One region of the Nocardioides sp. YIM B13467 genome, then DNA from elsewhere that is predicted to be linked to it. Evidence: predicted binding sites of a transcription regulator. Region 1 holds the regulator's gene; each other region holds the start of a gene.
What was found. The regulator LexA, encoded in region 1, represses DNA repair genes until DNA is damaged. The targets are predictions, from matches to a motif close to TCGAACANNTGTTCGA.

Region 2: the regulator LexA is predicted to act here: its motif matches at 3,171-3,186, upstream of ACFX43_RS04140 (alpha-ketoglutarate-dependent dioxygenase AlkB).
Region 3: the regulator LexA is predicted to act here: its motif matches at 2,087-2,102, upstream of ACFX43_RS23965 (SAV_6107 family HEPN domain-containing protein).

The regions. Positions count from the first base shown of each region.
Region 1 is NZ_JBHZPJ010000001.1:58,763-63,311, forward strand. Features, by position in the region: gene ACFX43_RS00295 (vitamin B12-dependent ribonucleotide reductase) at 1-586, opposite strand, end outside; gene nrdR (transcriptional regulator NrdR) at 751-1,251, opposite strand; gene ACFX43_RS00305 (hypothetical protein) at 1,650-2,543, shown strand; gene ACFX43_RS00310 (LysM peptidoglycan-binding domain-containing protein) at 2,681-3,058, opposite strand; gene lexA (transcriptional repressor LexA) at 3,241-4,008, shown strand; gene ACFX43_RS00320 (alkaline phosphatase D family protein) at 4,106-4,549, shown strand, end outside.
Region 2 is NZ_JBHZPJ010000015.1:32,549-37,097, forward strand. Features, by position in the region: gene ACFX43_RS04125 (DUF58 domain-containing protein) at 1-865, opposite strand, end outside; gene ACFX43_RS04130 (AAA family ATPase) at 891-1,904, opposite strand; gene ACFX43_RS04135 (hypothetical protein) at 2,092-2,529, shown strand; gene ACFX43_RS04140 (alpha-ketoglutarate-dependent dioxygenase AlkB) at 2,539-3,150, opposite strand; gene ACFX43_RS04145 (GntR family transcriptional regulator) at 3,277-4,011, shown strand; gene ACFX43_RS04150 (hypothetical protein) at 4,025-4,375, opposite strand; gene ACFX43_RS04155 (DUF4031 domain-containing protein) at 4,453-4,549, shown strand, end outside.
Region 3 is NZ_JBHZPJ010000046.1:3,501,050-3,505,598, reverse strand. Features, by position in the region: gene ACFX43_RS23980 (phytoene desaturase family protein) at 1-622, opposite strand, end outside; gene ACFX43_RS23975 (DUF4126 domain-containing protein) at 532-1,167, opposite strand; gene ACFX43_RS23970 (hypothetical protein) at 1,411-2,004, shown strand; gene ACFX43_RS23965 (SAV_6107 family HEPN domain-containing protein) at 2,174-2,635, shown strand; gene ACFX43_RS23960 (methyltransferase domain-containing protein) at 2,685-3,410, shown strand; gene dinB (DNA polymerase IV) at 3,444-4,549, shown strand, end outside.

The sequences.
Region 1 (4,549 bases):
CCTTGGAGGAGCGGATGCGGGAGAGGTTGAGACCGGCACCGGAGCCGCCCTTGAAGATCAGGCCCTCCTCCTTGTACCAGTTCAGGATCGAGTCCATGGAGTCGTCGACCGAGAGGATGAAACAGGCCGAGACCTGCTGGGGGGACTCGGTGCCGACGTTGAACCAGACCGGCGAGTTGAAGGCGAAGTGCTGGTTGACCAGCAGCCAGGTGAGCTCGCGACCGAAGAGGTCGGCGTCGGCGTCCGAGGCGAAGTAGTCGTTCTCCTTGCCGGAGGCGACGTAGGTGTTCACGACCCGGTCGATCAGCTGCTTCAGGCTCTGCTCACGCTTCTCGGTGCCGATGGCGCCGCGGAAGTACTTGGTCGTCACGATCGTCGAGGCATTGATCGACCAGAAGTCGGGGAACTCCACGCCGGTCTGCTCGAAGACGGTCTCGCCGGTCTTCCAGTTCTTCTGGACGACGTCGCGCCGCTCCCAGGTGATCTCGTCGTAAGGGTGGACGCCCTCGGTGCTGAAGATCCGCTCGATCTTCAGCCCGGCGCCCGTCTTCGACGATGCCTGTGCCTCTGCTGCCGTGTCTGTCATTTCGTTCCCCCTGTTGTCATCGATCGCTGTGCCGTACTGCTGGTCGGTGCTGATGGTGGAGTCCTTGCTCTGTTCTATCTGTTTCCGCTGGCTGTGCCGTTGATTGGCCCGAGCAGGTCGCTTCCCCACGGCCTGCCCGGGCCGGTCTGTGTGTCCCGTGGGACCTAGTCGGAGCCCACCGGGGCCTCGACCGGATGTTCTGCCTCGAAGTCCTGGACTTCCCGTTCCGTACGCAGCATCTGGATCTCACGCTCGAAGTCCTCCACCGAGCCGAAGGCCCGGTAGACGCTCGCGAAACGCAGGTAGGCCACCTCGTCGAGCTCGCGCAGCGGCGCGAGGATCGCCAGCCCCACCTCGTTGCTGGGAACCTCGGCCAGCCCCTGGCTGCGCAGCGCCTGCTCGACCTCCTGGCCGAGGCAGGCGAGCTGGTCCTCGGTGACCGGCCGGCCCTTGCATGCCTTGCGTACGCCGTGCACCGCCTTGTCGCGGCTGAACGGCTCCGCTGCGCCGGAGCGCTTGGCCACCATCAGCTGCATCTGCTCGACGGTCGTGAACCGCTTCCCACATTCCTGGCAGACCCGGCGGCGCCGGATCTGGCCACCGTCCTCGGCCACGCGGGAGTCGAGCACCTTGGTGTCGCTGTGTCGGCAGAACGGACAGTGCACGGTCGAGCCCCTCTCGTGAGACCTGTGGATCCAGGCCGTCTCATCGGCGGCCCGAGCCTGTGGAACCTGTGGATATGAGCGTGAGTCCCTGTGGAACAACACCCCCATCGCTGTGGGCCATCCGCCTGTTCATGTGAACTAGATGTGGATAACTACAGCGGTGTAACTACTAGATGTAGTGGTAACCGTACGCCCGCCCCCACGACGATGCAAGCGAGGGTCGCGTTTACCCGCGTGTCCGGCGTGTCGCCGGTCAAACACCGAAAGATTCCGGTTCAGCGGCGACGGACTGGCCTGGATGAGTAAGAATGACCCCCGTGACAAACATCTCCGGAGGAAATCGCGTCGGGTCGCGGAGAGGCACGCGCCCCAGAAGCGGTCCCCGGCCACCTTTCATCTTGCCTGCGATCGCGACACTGGCATTCCTCGTCATCTGGGGAGTGCTCGTGTGGGTCGCCGTCGGTTTCGGGGCCGACGCACGGGGAGGCGAATCCGGCGCCTGGGCGAAGCTCGCCATCGCGGCGGTCGTTGCAGTCGCCTGCCTCTTCCTGACCTTCACCTTCGCCGGGAAGGCCTGGCGGGCCTTCTCCGGCTCCCCCACCACGCCACCCGCCGACGACTACACCGGAAGCCACTCCAACGCCTACGTCGAGGAGCAGGACTACTCGGCCCCGGCCTACTCCGACCAGGCCTACCCTGAGCAGGCCTACCCGGAGCAGGACTACTACGGCACCGGCTCCTACGGCTACGACGACACCGGCTACGGCCGGCACAGCTCCGACACCGGGAGCCAGCCGCCCTACGGCGACACCTCGAACCGCTCGGCCTACACCGACACCGGCTCCCAGTCGCCGTACGGCTACCCCAGCAGCGATCAGGGCTACGGCAACACCGGCAGCCGGGCCGCCTACGGCGCACCTTCCTACCAGCCGCCGACCAGCCCGCCGCCCACGCCACAGCCCTACTACTCCAGCCCGCCGACACCGACGTCGACGCCGCAGAGCACTCCGGGGTACGGCTCTCAGGGATACGGCACGGACAGCTACCCCACCCAGCAGGCCGGCTCCCCGCAGTATCAGTCCGGCGCCTACCAGACCCCGACCGGCTACGGCCAGACCGGCTCGCGGGCTCGACTGATCCAGGATCCCGCCGCGACCCAGGCGATGCCCACCCAGCGCCAGCCCCAGGACCCGCCGGTCGAGCCGGACGACGAGTGGCCGCCGCGGCACAGCACCCGCAACAAGCAGTGGCCGCCGGCCGAGCCGGACAACCCCTACCGCGGGCGCCACTGACCCGACGCAGCGAGAGTGCTGCAGACGCTTCCCATCGTCTGCAGCACTCTCACTCTTTTCCCCGGTAGCCGGCTGCCAGGGTGCCCGCTGCGCGGGCTGACTCCCTCGAAGGAGCAGCCGGACATCTGTGCGGCGCCTTACGGCGCGGTCGGAACGATCAGCGTCTGTCCGGACACGAGCATCGAGGACTCGAGACTGTTGAGCTCCTTGATCGTCTGCTCCATCTCCCGAATCGAGGAGTCGGTGCCGGCGACGGCCTTCGAGGAGATGTCCCAGAGCGTGTCACCATCGCCGACGACCATCGTGTGGGCGGAGGGAGAGGGGCTTTTGTCCGCACCGTTCTCCACCGCGAACGCCACCTTCGCCCCGATCAACGCGATCCCGAAGAGCACGACGAGCGCAAATGCGAACACGACGACTCGGCCGCGACGAGTGAGTCGCACGGTCGAGCGACGCACCTCCGGCGCCGGGCGCGGCGGCTCGGCTACGGGCAGCACATAGACTGTTGCACTCATCTCACGGCCTCCTGATCACAAGTCTCTCGATCACGTGTTCGATCGAGCACATGTTCGAAGGTAGATCACGTGTTCGAACAACGCAAGTAGCGACCCCAAGAATTTTCGAACGCCGACACGCGCCGCCCATGAGGTCGAACAAATGTTTGATGTGGTGGTGCCAGAGGGACTAATGTGGTGACATGACCACGCAGAAGACAGGCACCGGATCAGGCGGTTCGAAGAAGAGCCGCGTCCGCGAGCTGCCCGACGGGCCGCCGGACGCGACCGGGCTCACGCCGCGTCAGCAGCGCATCCTCGCTCACCTGCGCGACAGCATCGAGCAGCGCGGCTACCCGCCCAGCATGCGAGAGATCGGCGCCGCGGTCGGGCTGACCAGCACCAGCAGCGTCGCCCACCAGCTCCGTGCGCTGGAGCAGCGTGGTCTGATCCGCAAGGACCCGAAGCGACCGCGCGCCCTCGAGGTCTTCCTCCCGGAGGTGATGGCCCACCGCAAGGCCATGTCCGGCGAGGAGCCCGAGTCGACGATCACCGCCGAGGCCGACATCAACCCCAACCCCGACGCCGCCATGGTCCCCCTGGTCGGGCGGATCGCGGCCGGTGGCCCGATCCTGGCCGAGGAGACCTCGAGCCAGCAGAGCATCGAGGACGTCTTCCCGCTGCCCAAGCAGCTGGTCGGCAACGGCGACCTCTTCCTGCTCTCGGTCTCCGGTGACTCGATGGTCGACGCGGCGATCTGCGACGGCGACTTCGTGGTCGTGCGCCAGCAGCCGACCGCCGAGAACGGCGAGATCGTGGCCGCGCTGATCGACGGTGAGGCCACCGTCAAGACGCTCTCCCGCAAGGACGGCAAGGTCTGGCTGCTGCCGCACAACGCTGCGTACGAGCCGATCGACGGCACCCACGCGACGATCCTCGGCAAGGTGACGGCGGTCCTGCGCAGCCTCTGAGCCCTGCGCCACACCTCCCGGAACCAGTCCGGGAACACTGCGTGAAATCCAGCCGCCGGCCCATGACAGGGCCGGCGGCTGCGTCGTTCCATACAGCGTGATCCAGACGCAGATCGACCGCCGCACCCTCATCGCCGCCGGGCTGGCGACCGCCGCAGGAGCCGGTGCCATCGCACTTCCCGAGCCCGCGGAGGCCGCGGGCGGCACGCTCAACCATTTCCAGCACGGCGTCGCCTCCGGCGACCCGCTCCCGGACCGCGTGGTCATCTGGACCCGGGTCACGCCGACGGCGGACGCGACTCCGGGGTCCGGGCAGGGTGAGGAGGTCCTGGTCCGCTGGGAGGTCTCGCCCACCGCCGACTTCGCCCGCGTGACCGCGAAGGGATCCCAGCAGACTGGCCCCGACCGCGACCACACCGTGAAGCTCGACGTCACCGGCCTGGCCCCGGAGAGCTGGTACTTCTACCGATTCACCTACAACGGTCAGACCAGCCGGGTCGGCCGCACCCGCACCGCTCCGGCCGCCGACGCAACCCCGGAG
Region 2 (4,549 bases), on a different contig from region 1:
TCTCCAAGAGGTGGAAGACCGCGCCGATGGCGGTGGCGTCGTCCTGCACCCGTTGATAGGCGATGCCCAGGCGGTCCAGGGTGCCGCGCAGGCCGTGCTCCTCGGCGGCGGCCAGCTCGGCGTACTGCGCCTGGAGGACCGCGTCGCCGGTGAGCCATCCCGGCAGGGCGGAGACGGTGTCGATGTCGACCGTCGGGGCGCCGCCGGCCACGGCGGTGGTGGGGTCGAGGTCGTCGATGCCGGCGACCAGGACCTCGTGCTGGACGGTGAGGCGGCGCAGGACCGCGGCCATCTCGTCACTGACCGAGTGCTCGTCGGTGACGACGAGCAGGATCGCCCGGCGGCGTACGTTGGTGGCGATGTGGCGCAGGACCGCGACGATGTCGGCCTCGGCGGAATCGGGGGTGATCGCCTCGTGGGCCTGCCCGAGCGCCCGCTCGAGCGCGACCTCGGTGTCCGCGGGCTTGGTGAGCTTCTGGGTCTCCGAGTCTCCGTAGGCGACCGCGACCTTGTCGCCGTGGCGTACGCCCAGCCAGCCGACCAGGCCGGCGGTGAAGATCGCCAGCTCGCGCTTGGTCGTGGTGCCGGTCGCCTGGGCCGCCATGCTCCGGCCGGTGGAGATCGCCAGCAGCACCAGATGCTGGCGCTCGGCCGTGAACCGCTTGACCAACAGGCTCCGGGACCGGGCCGTCGCCTTCCAGTCGATGTCCTTGACGTCGTCGCCGGGGACGTACTCCCGCAGGTCGTGGAAGTCCATGCTGCGCCCGGTCTGGACGCTGGCGTACTCCCCGTCGAGCAGGCCCAGGACCTTGCGGTGGGCATGGATCATCAACCGCGTGCGGATCCGGGGAAGGTACGTCGCCATTCTGTGCCTGATTTCCTGGCGCCACTCAGGGGCTCGGGACAGCGCGGACCAGCGCGTCGACCAGCATCTCGGGCTGGACCTTCTCGGCCAGCGCCTCGAAGCTGAGGTGGAGCCGGTGGCGCAGGATGCTGTGGCGCAGCTCGCGCACGTCCTCGGGAGTCACGTAGGAGCGGCCCAGCAGCAGCGCCGCCGCGCGCGAGGCCTGTAGGAACGCGATCGAGGCACGCGGGGACGCGCCGATCTCGACGTAGGAACCCGTCTCCGGCCCGAGGAGCTGGCGGGCGTTGCGGGTCGCCTGGACGAGGGCGACGATGTAGCGCTTGATCGCCGGGTCGACGTAGATGCGCTTGGTCAGCTCCTGGAGCCAGATCACGTCGTCGGGGTCGGCGACCGGACGGGTCACCTCGTGGTCGGGCCCGAGCGTGCCGGCCTCGATGCGCTCCAGGACGACGAGCTCCTCGGCGTCGCTGGGGTAGTTGACGATCTCCTTGAGCAGGAACCGGTCCATCTGCGCGTGCGGGAGGACGTAGGTGCCCTCCTCCTCGATCGGGTTCTGCGTGGCGAGCACCATGAACGGGCGCGGCAGCGGGTGGATGTGGCCCGCGATGCTCGTCTGGCGCTCCTGCATCGCCTCGAGCATGGCGCTCTGCGTCTTGGCGGAGCTTCTGTTGATCTCGTCCAGCAGCACGAAGTTGGCGTGCACCGGGCCGAGCTGGGTCTCGAACTCGTGGTTGCGCTGGTCATAGACCTGGGTGCCGATGATGTCGCTCGGCAGCAGGTCGGGGGTGCACTGGATCCGGGAGAACTTCGCCTTGACCGTCTGCGACAGCGTCGAGGCGGCCAGCGTCTTCGCCAGCCCGGGCACGCTCTCGAGCAGCACGTGACCCTCGGAGAGGAGCGCGATCAGCAGCGCCGTCCTGAGCCGCTCCTGGCCGACCACGCGGCTGCTGAAGGCGGTGCTGACCCGCCCGACGATCTCCTTCGCCCTGGCGATCTCCTCAGCGGACGGAGGGGCGAGGGCGGGTGCGGTGGTGGTCAAGGCGGCTCCAGGGGCGTCGGCTGTCGGTCCCATCCTTTCCTACCAGCGTACGGAACGCATCTGGGACCCACCTCGGGACGGTTGAGATCGGCGCTGGGTGGGCTTTGCGGTACGGGAACGGTACGGGTTCGAGGCGACCGTGGGACCGACCACGATGGCCGCAGAGATTCCCTCAGAAAGGTTCACCGTGCCCCACCTCTCCACCCGGCTACGAGTCCTGCTCGTGGCCTTCGCCCTCGTTGCCGGCCTCGCGCCGATCGGCGTCGCCGTCGCGACGAAGCCGGTCCCCGCAGAAGCAGGCTCGATCCGGATCGACATCGCGGCGATCCAGTCGTCCACCGACTCCTTGCGGTACCAGCGGAACTACCTCGCCGCACACCGCACCTGGAGGGCGTGGTCGCCGCGGCTCTCGCGCGTGAGCAGCCACTTCGACGCGATCGAGGGCCAGTTGATGGGGCGGGCGAGGACCGCCGTGGCGACGTACGAGGCGGCCTTCCTGACCCGCGCGAGAAATCGCAGCTACGTCAGTGCGGTCAGGGTCCTCGACACGTTCATCAGCAGGATGAATGCCGCGATCGACAACTACTACCGCGGCGAAGGGTTCAGCATGCGTCCCTTCGGCTGATCCCGAACCTCAGAAGACGTTGCGGGGGCGGAACTGGACCGAGATCCGGGGGCCGGCGGAGGCGACCTTGGGGATGGCGTGCTCCCAGGTGCGCTGGCAGGAGCCGCCCATGACGACGAGGTCGCCGTGGCCCATCTGGATGCTCATCCCCTTGCCGCCTCCGTGGGGGCGTAGCGCGAGGCGGCGGGGGTCGCCGACGGAGACGATCGCGACCATCGTGTCGTTGGTGCGGCCCCGGCCGATCTTGTCGCCGTGCCAGGCGACCGAGTCGTTGCCGTTGCGGTAGTAGCAGCAGCCCGCGGTCACGAACGGCTCGCCCAGCTCTGGCAGGTAGTGGGCGGTGAGGCGGCCGCGGGCCTCGGCGAGACGGGGGTGGGGGAGCGGGTCGCCCTGCATGTAGGTGTGCAGGAGCCGCGGTACGTCGACGACGCGGTCGTACATCTGCCGGCGCTCCTCGTGCCACGGGACGTCGCTGACCAGGGCTGTGAAGACGTCGTCGGGATCGGGCAGCCAGCCGCGGGCGATGTCCACCCAGGCTCCGCGATCCAGCTGGATCCGCTCGTAGGTCGTCTCGGTGGTCTCGTCGTCTGTGGGGGCGAAGAGTGTTCCCTGGAAGTCCACCCCGCCACCATACCTCGGTATCGAACACGTGTTCTAGTGAAATCGAGACATTGTCGTTTCGTTGCGGTTGATCTGCCTCATCTCGTTGCAATGTCACAACTTGACCAAACTCGGGACGTACGCGAGGTGTACACCTACGCTCTGGTCATGGTCCGGTCGGTCGAGGGAGAGCGGTCGCTCAAGCACGTCCAGATCCGTGAGTACGTCAGGGAGCTGGTCATCGGCGAAAGCCCTGGAGCCTCAGCGCCCTCCGAGCGGGAGCTCGTCCAGAAGTTCAGCGTTGCCCGAGCCACCGTGCGGCAGGCGCTCGACGCGCTCGTCGCCGACGGTCTGCTGGTCCGGATCCCGGGCCGGGGCACCTTCGTGGCGCGTCCGCCGCGGGCGGCAAGCCCGGTGCTCGGGTTCAGCGAGGAGATGGCGCGCCGGGGGATGCAGGCGTCCTCCGAGACGCTGTTGCTCGGCCGCGAGAAGGCCGGGCCCACCATCGCCCGCTCGCTGGGCATCAGGGAGGGTGCGGCCGTCATCCACTGGCGGCGACTGCGCCGTGGTGACGGGGTGCCGATCTGCATCGAGGACGTCTACCTCGACGAGGCGATCGTGCCCGGGATGCTCGAGCGGACCGCGCCGACCAGCCTCTACGCCGAGCTGGCCAGTCGCCAGATGCGGCCGTCGTGGGTCGACGACACGTTCCGTGCCGACGTGGCCAACATCGAGGAGGCCACCCTGCTCGGCCTCTCCGTCGGTGTCCCCGTGCTTCGCAGGCAGCGGAAGTCGGTTTCGGGGGACCGCTACGTCGAGGTGTGCCGCTCGGTCTATCGCGCCGACCGCTACGCGCTGCACCTGCAGCTCGGTCCGTCCTGACCTGCTGAGCTGTTCAGAGGTCTCCGAGCGGCGCGACCACGTCGCCGCTCTCCTCGCAGACCCAGATCGGGTCCGGACCTCCCAGGTCGGGGGTGATGTGGAGCGAGTGCACCGGCGACTCGGGCGGACACGTGGTGCACACCGGCCAGCGCGCGGAGGCCTCGCCGTCGAAGAGCAGGTCCTGCACGTCCTGGGCGACCAGGCCGGCGACGTACGCCTTGCCCTCCGGCCACTGCTCCACCCACCAGCCGCGCTCGGTCATCGCGTCCTCGAGGGCGGAGACGGCTGCCGCACCGGCGAGTCCGCGGGCATCGAGGTCATGGAGCACCCTCGCCCGAGCCTCGAACAGCACTGTCGTGTTCATCAGGAACCATTCTTGCCGACCGGTCAAGGCTGTGGGGTCAGGGTGGCACCCAAGAATGAACACGGTAAGAATGGCCCGTGATCCTCATCGACCCGCCGAACGTACCCAGTCGCGGCCGGATGTGGTCTCACCTCGCCAGCGACACCTCCTACGAGGAGCTGCACGCCTTCGCGA
Region 3 (4,549 bases), on a different contig from region 1:
GCCGGAGCCGCTCGTCCTTGAACGTCTTGCGCAGCCGCTTGTGGAGGGTCTCGCGCGAACGGAACCGCTCCGCGACGGCCGAGGGCAGCGCCGAGGGCTCCCACGGCACCTCGAAGTAGTGCTGGCGCAGCACCTCCCAGTCCTCGCTGAACCTGGCGACGTAGTCGGTCCACCGCTGGCCCATGCCCGGGCCCAGCTCGTCGAAGGCCGCCAGCTGGGCGCCGCGGGTGCCGCCGGGCACCGAGACCGAGGTCTTGTCGGCGAACCGGTGCTCGCGGATGACGTCCATCGGCACCAGCTCCAGCTCACGCTCGGCCGGCCGCCCGGACTTGCGGAACAGGTCGCGCATCACCGCGGGCAGGAGCGTCGAGGTCGCCGAGGCGTCCCAGGTGAACCCCTCCTCACGCACCGGCACCAGGGCGCCGCCGAGCTGTCCGGAGGCCTCGAGAAGGGTCACCGAGTGGCCGAGCTTGGCCAGCCTGGCGGCGCTGGCCATCCCGGCGTACCCACCCCCGAGGACGACGACGCGCGTCACTGGACGGGGTAGGGCTTGGTCGTGCCGTCGGACGGGCCCTCCGGCGGCGGGGCGCCACGTCTTCCGCGCCGGGTCAGCCTGCGCCAGCCCCCGCGAACGGTGCGGACGATGAAATACACCAGCACCAGTCCGGCGGCCAGCAGAACGGCGGCGATACCGGCGGCAGCCAGCGGATGCTCGGTCGCGAACCAGACCACGCCGAGGACGAGGCCGTCCTCGGCCAGGCTGACCACCGAGTTGGAGACCGGCTCGGGGGAGGAGTTGACCGCCAGCCGCTCGCTGGCCTTGACCAGGTGGGACATGAACGCCGAGGTGCCGCCCACGACGCCACCGACGGCCGCGTTGAGCGAGTCGGCCTCACCGGCGAGCAGGACGCCGATCACGGCGCCGATCGTGGGCCGGATCACCGTGGAGATCGAGTCCCAGGTCGAGTCGACGTAGGGAACCTTGTCCGCGACGAACTCGATCGCGAACATCGCCCCGGCGGCCGCCAGCACCGGCCAGGTGCCGAGGACGTCAGGGATCTCCTCGGCACCCGTCGTACGCTGCACGACGCCGAGCACCAGCACGACCAGATAGGCGTTGATGCCACTGGCCCACCCGCTGGAGAAGGTCAGCGCTAGAGATTCCATGGGGACATCTTGGCGTACGACACCGACATCCGAGCCTGCGACCGCGCGAGGAACGAGCGCTGTCGCAACGGGAGGAGGTCGAGCGAGCGCAGCGACTGAGCTTGCGAAGCCGCGAAGCGGGTCGAGACCGAGTCGCGTCGGCCGAGACCAGGCGCACGCGATCCCGTATTTACCTCCGTTGTGCCCCGTGCGGCAGAATGGGCTGATCAACGCAGACTTCCCCCCACGTCGCAAGGAGACCGGATGACCATGACGACACCCGACGAGAACGAAGGTGTGGTCGTGAACGAGGACCTGGAGACCACCGTCGAGGTGGCGGCCCTCGCTGCTGAGCCCGTGCCGCGGGAGATGACGTGGGCGGTCCGGCTGATCGTCGGTCTGATCGCGTTCAGCGCCGTCGTGGTCGTGGTCATGGTGCTGCGTTCCGATGACCTGGTGCGCGCGTGGGCGGAAGGCAACGCCTCGGCCAAGCGCATCCTGGAGACCGAAGGGCTCGAGGCCCTCATCAACCCGCCCACCGACAACCGGGTCAGCGCGCCGGCGTTCATCGCCCCCGCGATCACCCTGTTCGGAGTGATGGCCGGCATGCTCGGTGTGCTCGCGGTCTTCCTCCGCAACGGCTTCGAGTGGGCCCGCATCACGATCACGTTCCTGGTGTTCATCTCCGCGGTGGCCAGCGTCGGCGGCATCCTGACCGGCCCGCCGGTGATCATCAGCGTGCTCACCGCGATCGCGATCGTCATCGCCGCGGGGCTGCTGGTGGTCATGTGGCTGCCGGCCAACACTCGCTACATCCACCCGCCGCACCTCATCCGCGGCGCCGTCGCCGAAGACTGAGCGGCCCGCAGCACCGCTCGACACGCCCCGCCACCGAAACGTCTTGTGACTGTCGGTGGCGGGGTGTAGTTTGATCACGTGTTCGAACAGATGTTCGAACATCCAGGCTCTGGCGGGCGTCGTCCTCGACCCCCGACGCCCGCCAGAGCCGTCCACTGCGGGGTCGACCGTGAGCGAGAAGGACGACCCGATGCATCTGCTGCCGGCCACGACGCACAACTACCTCTTCCGAGCCACCGAGACCCTCGCGGAGGCGATCGTGGCCGACGACGTGCCGAGCAGGTACGCCATCGCTCACGTCGCCGCGCTCCAGGCCGCCGCCGCGCTGATCGCCGCCCGCACCGATCCCGTCGAGGCCGCGAGCCGCGCCGGTCGCCGTCGTCCGTGGAACGCCTGGGTCCGCCTCAAGAAGGTCGCGCCCGAGCTCTCCGAGTGGGCCGACTACTTCGCCGCCGGCGCCGCCAAGCGCGCCGCCGCGGAGGCCGGCTCGATCCGTGCGGTCACCGCGGAGGAGGCCGACGAGCAGGTGCGTGACGCCGACCGGTTCCTCGCCGTCGTCGAGGAGTCGCTCGGGCTGATGGCCCACACCTCGCAGGCCACCCGGCTCCGGCACGACCGCCTCGTGGGCTGATCCAGGTGTGGCGTACGCAGGGTGGGAGGCAGGGCCTACGCTTGGCCCCATGTCAGCTGGCTCCGCATCAACCAGTCGTCGGGCAGGCGCCCGGACCGTCGCCGTCTGGGACGCGCTCGACCCGGTCCTGGCCTCCGGCCCGCTCGACGTCCTCGACATCGGCGGCGGCACCGGCACCTCAGCCGTACGCATCGCCGGGCTCGGCCACCGGGTCACCGTCGTCGACCCCAGCCCCGATGCGCTGGCCGCACTCGACCGCCGGGCGCGCGAGGCCGGCGTCTCCGTCGATGCGCGCCAGGGCGACCTGGCCGCACTCTCCGACGTCGCCGACCCCAGCGGTGCCGACGTGGTGCTCTGCCACGGTGTCCTCGAGGTCGTCCCCGACGCTGCTGAGGCGCTGGCAGGGATCCGCGAGGTGCTCCGTCCCGGCGGCACGCTCAGCCTGCTGGTCGCCCAGCGCACCGCCGCCGTCCTCTCCCGCGCTCTGGCCGGCCACTTCGCGCAGGCCGCCGAGCTCCTCGACGACACCACTTCGCAGGGGCGCTCGGGTCGGCGCTTCGCCCTCGACGAGGTCACCGGGCTGCTCGAGGCCGCCGGGTTCGCGGTCTCGGATGTTCGTGGCGTACGTGTCTTCGTGGATCACGTTCCCGGGTCGCTGCTCGATGTCGATCCTGGCACGTCGGCTGCGCTTGTCGATCTCGAGCAGCGGGCTTCTACGCGGGCTGACTACCTCCCGCTCGCGACTCAGCTGCATCTGCTCGCTTCGCTTCGCTGACGGGGCGCTTGTCCGCGTCCATGGAGGATCGGGGTGACCTCCTCCGCTGGCGCTCCGGAAGGCACCCCGATCCTCCATGTCGACATGGACGCCTTCTTCGTGTCGGTGGCCATCAGGCACCAGCCCGAGCTCTGGGACCAGCCGGTGGTGGTCGGGGGACATGCCCGGGGCGTGGTGACCTGCGCCAACTATCCGGCGCGGGCCTACGGCGTGCGGGCCGCGATGCCGGGCTCGATGGCGAGACGGCTGTGCCCTCAGCTCGTCTCGGTCCGTCTCGACTTCGGTGAGGTCGCCGAGGTCTCCCATCAGGTCCGTGAGATCTTCCGCCGCGCCACCCCGCTGGTTGAGGTGGTCAGCGTGGACGAGGCGTTCCTCGACGTACGGGGAGCGACCAGGCTCTTCGGGAGCCCCGAGGAGATCGCCCAGCGGATCCGCCGCCAGATCGCCGAGGAGCTGAGCATCACCTGCTCGGTCGGCGTCGCGCCCACCCCGAGCGTGGCCAAGGTCGGCAGCCGCAAGGCGAAGCCCGACGGCGTCGTGGTCGTCCGGCCGGAGGAGATCCCCGGCTTCCTCCACCCGCTCGACGTCGGTGAGCTCTATGGGGTCGGCCCGAGCACCCGGACCCGGCTGCGGCGGCTCGGCTTCGAGACGGTGGGCGACATCGCCCGCACCCCGGTGCCGACCCTCCACCAGATCCTCGGCCCACGTCTCGGTGGCCACCTGCACCGGCTCGCCACCGGCACCGACCGGCGCGAGCTGACCGGGCGGCTGGGCCCCGACCTGCCCGACCGGTCCACCGGCGCCCAGGAGACCTTCGGCCACGACCTGAGTGACCGCGAGGACATCGTCCGCGAGCTGCTGCGCCTCTCGGCCCGGGTCACCCGGCGGATGCGGCGGGCCGGCACGGTCGGTCGCACGGTCGCGCTGACGGTGCGGTTCACCGACTTCAAGACCATCTCGCGCTCGCGCACGCTGCCTGATCCCACCGACGTCACCCAGGAGGTGCATGCCACCGCGGTCCGCCTCTACGACGAGCTGAATCTCCGGGGCCGGGCCCTGCGCCTGGTCGGGGTCCGGGTCGAGCACCTGGTCGCCCGCGAGGGCACCGACCGGCAGCTGGTGCTCGGCGAGCGGGAGCG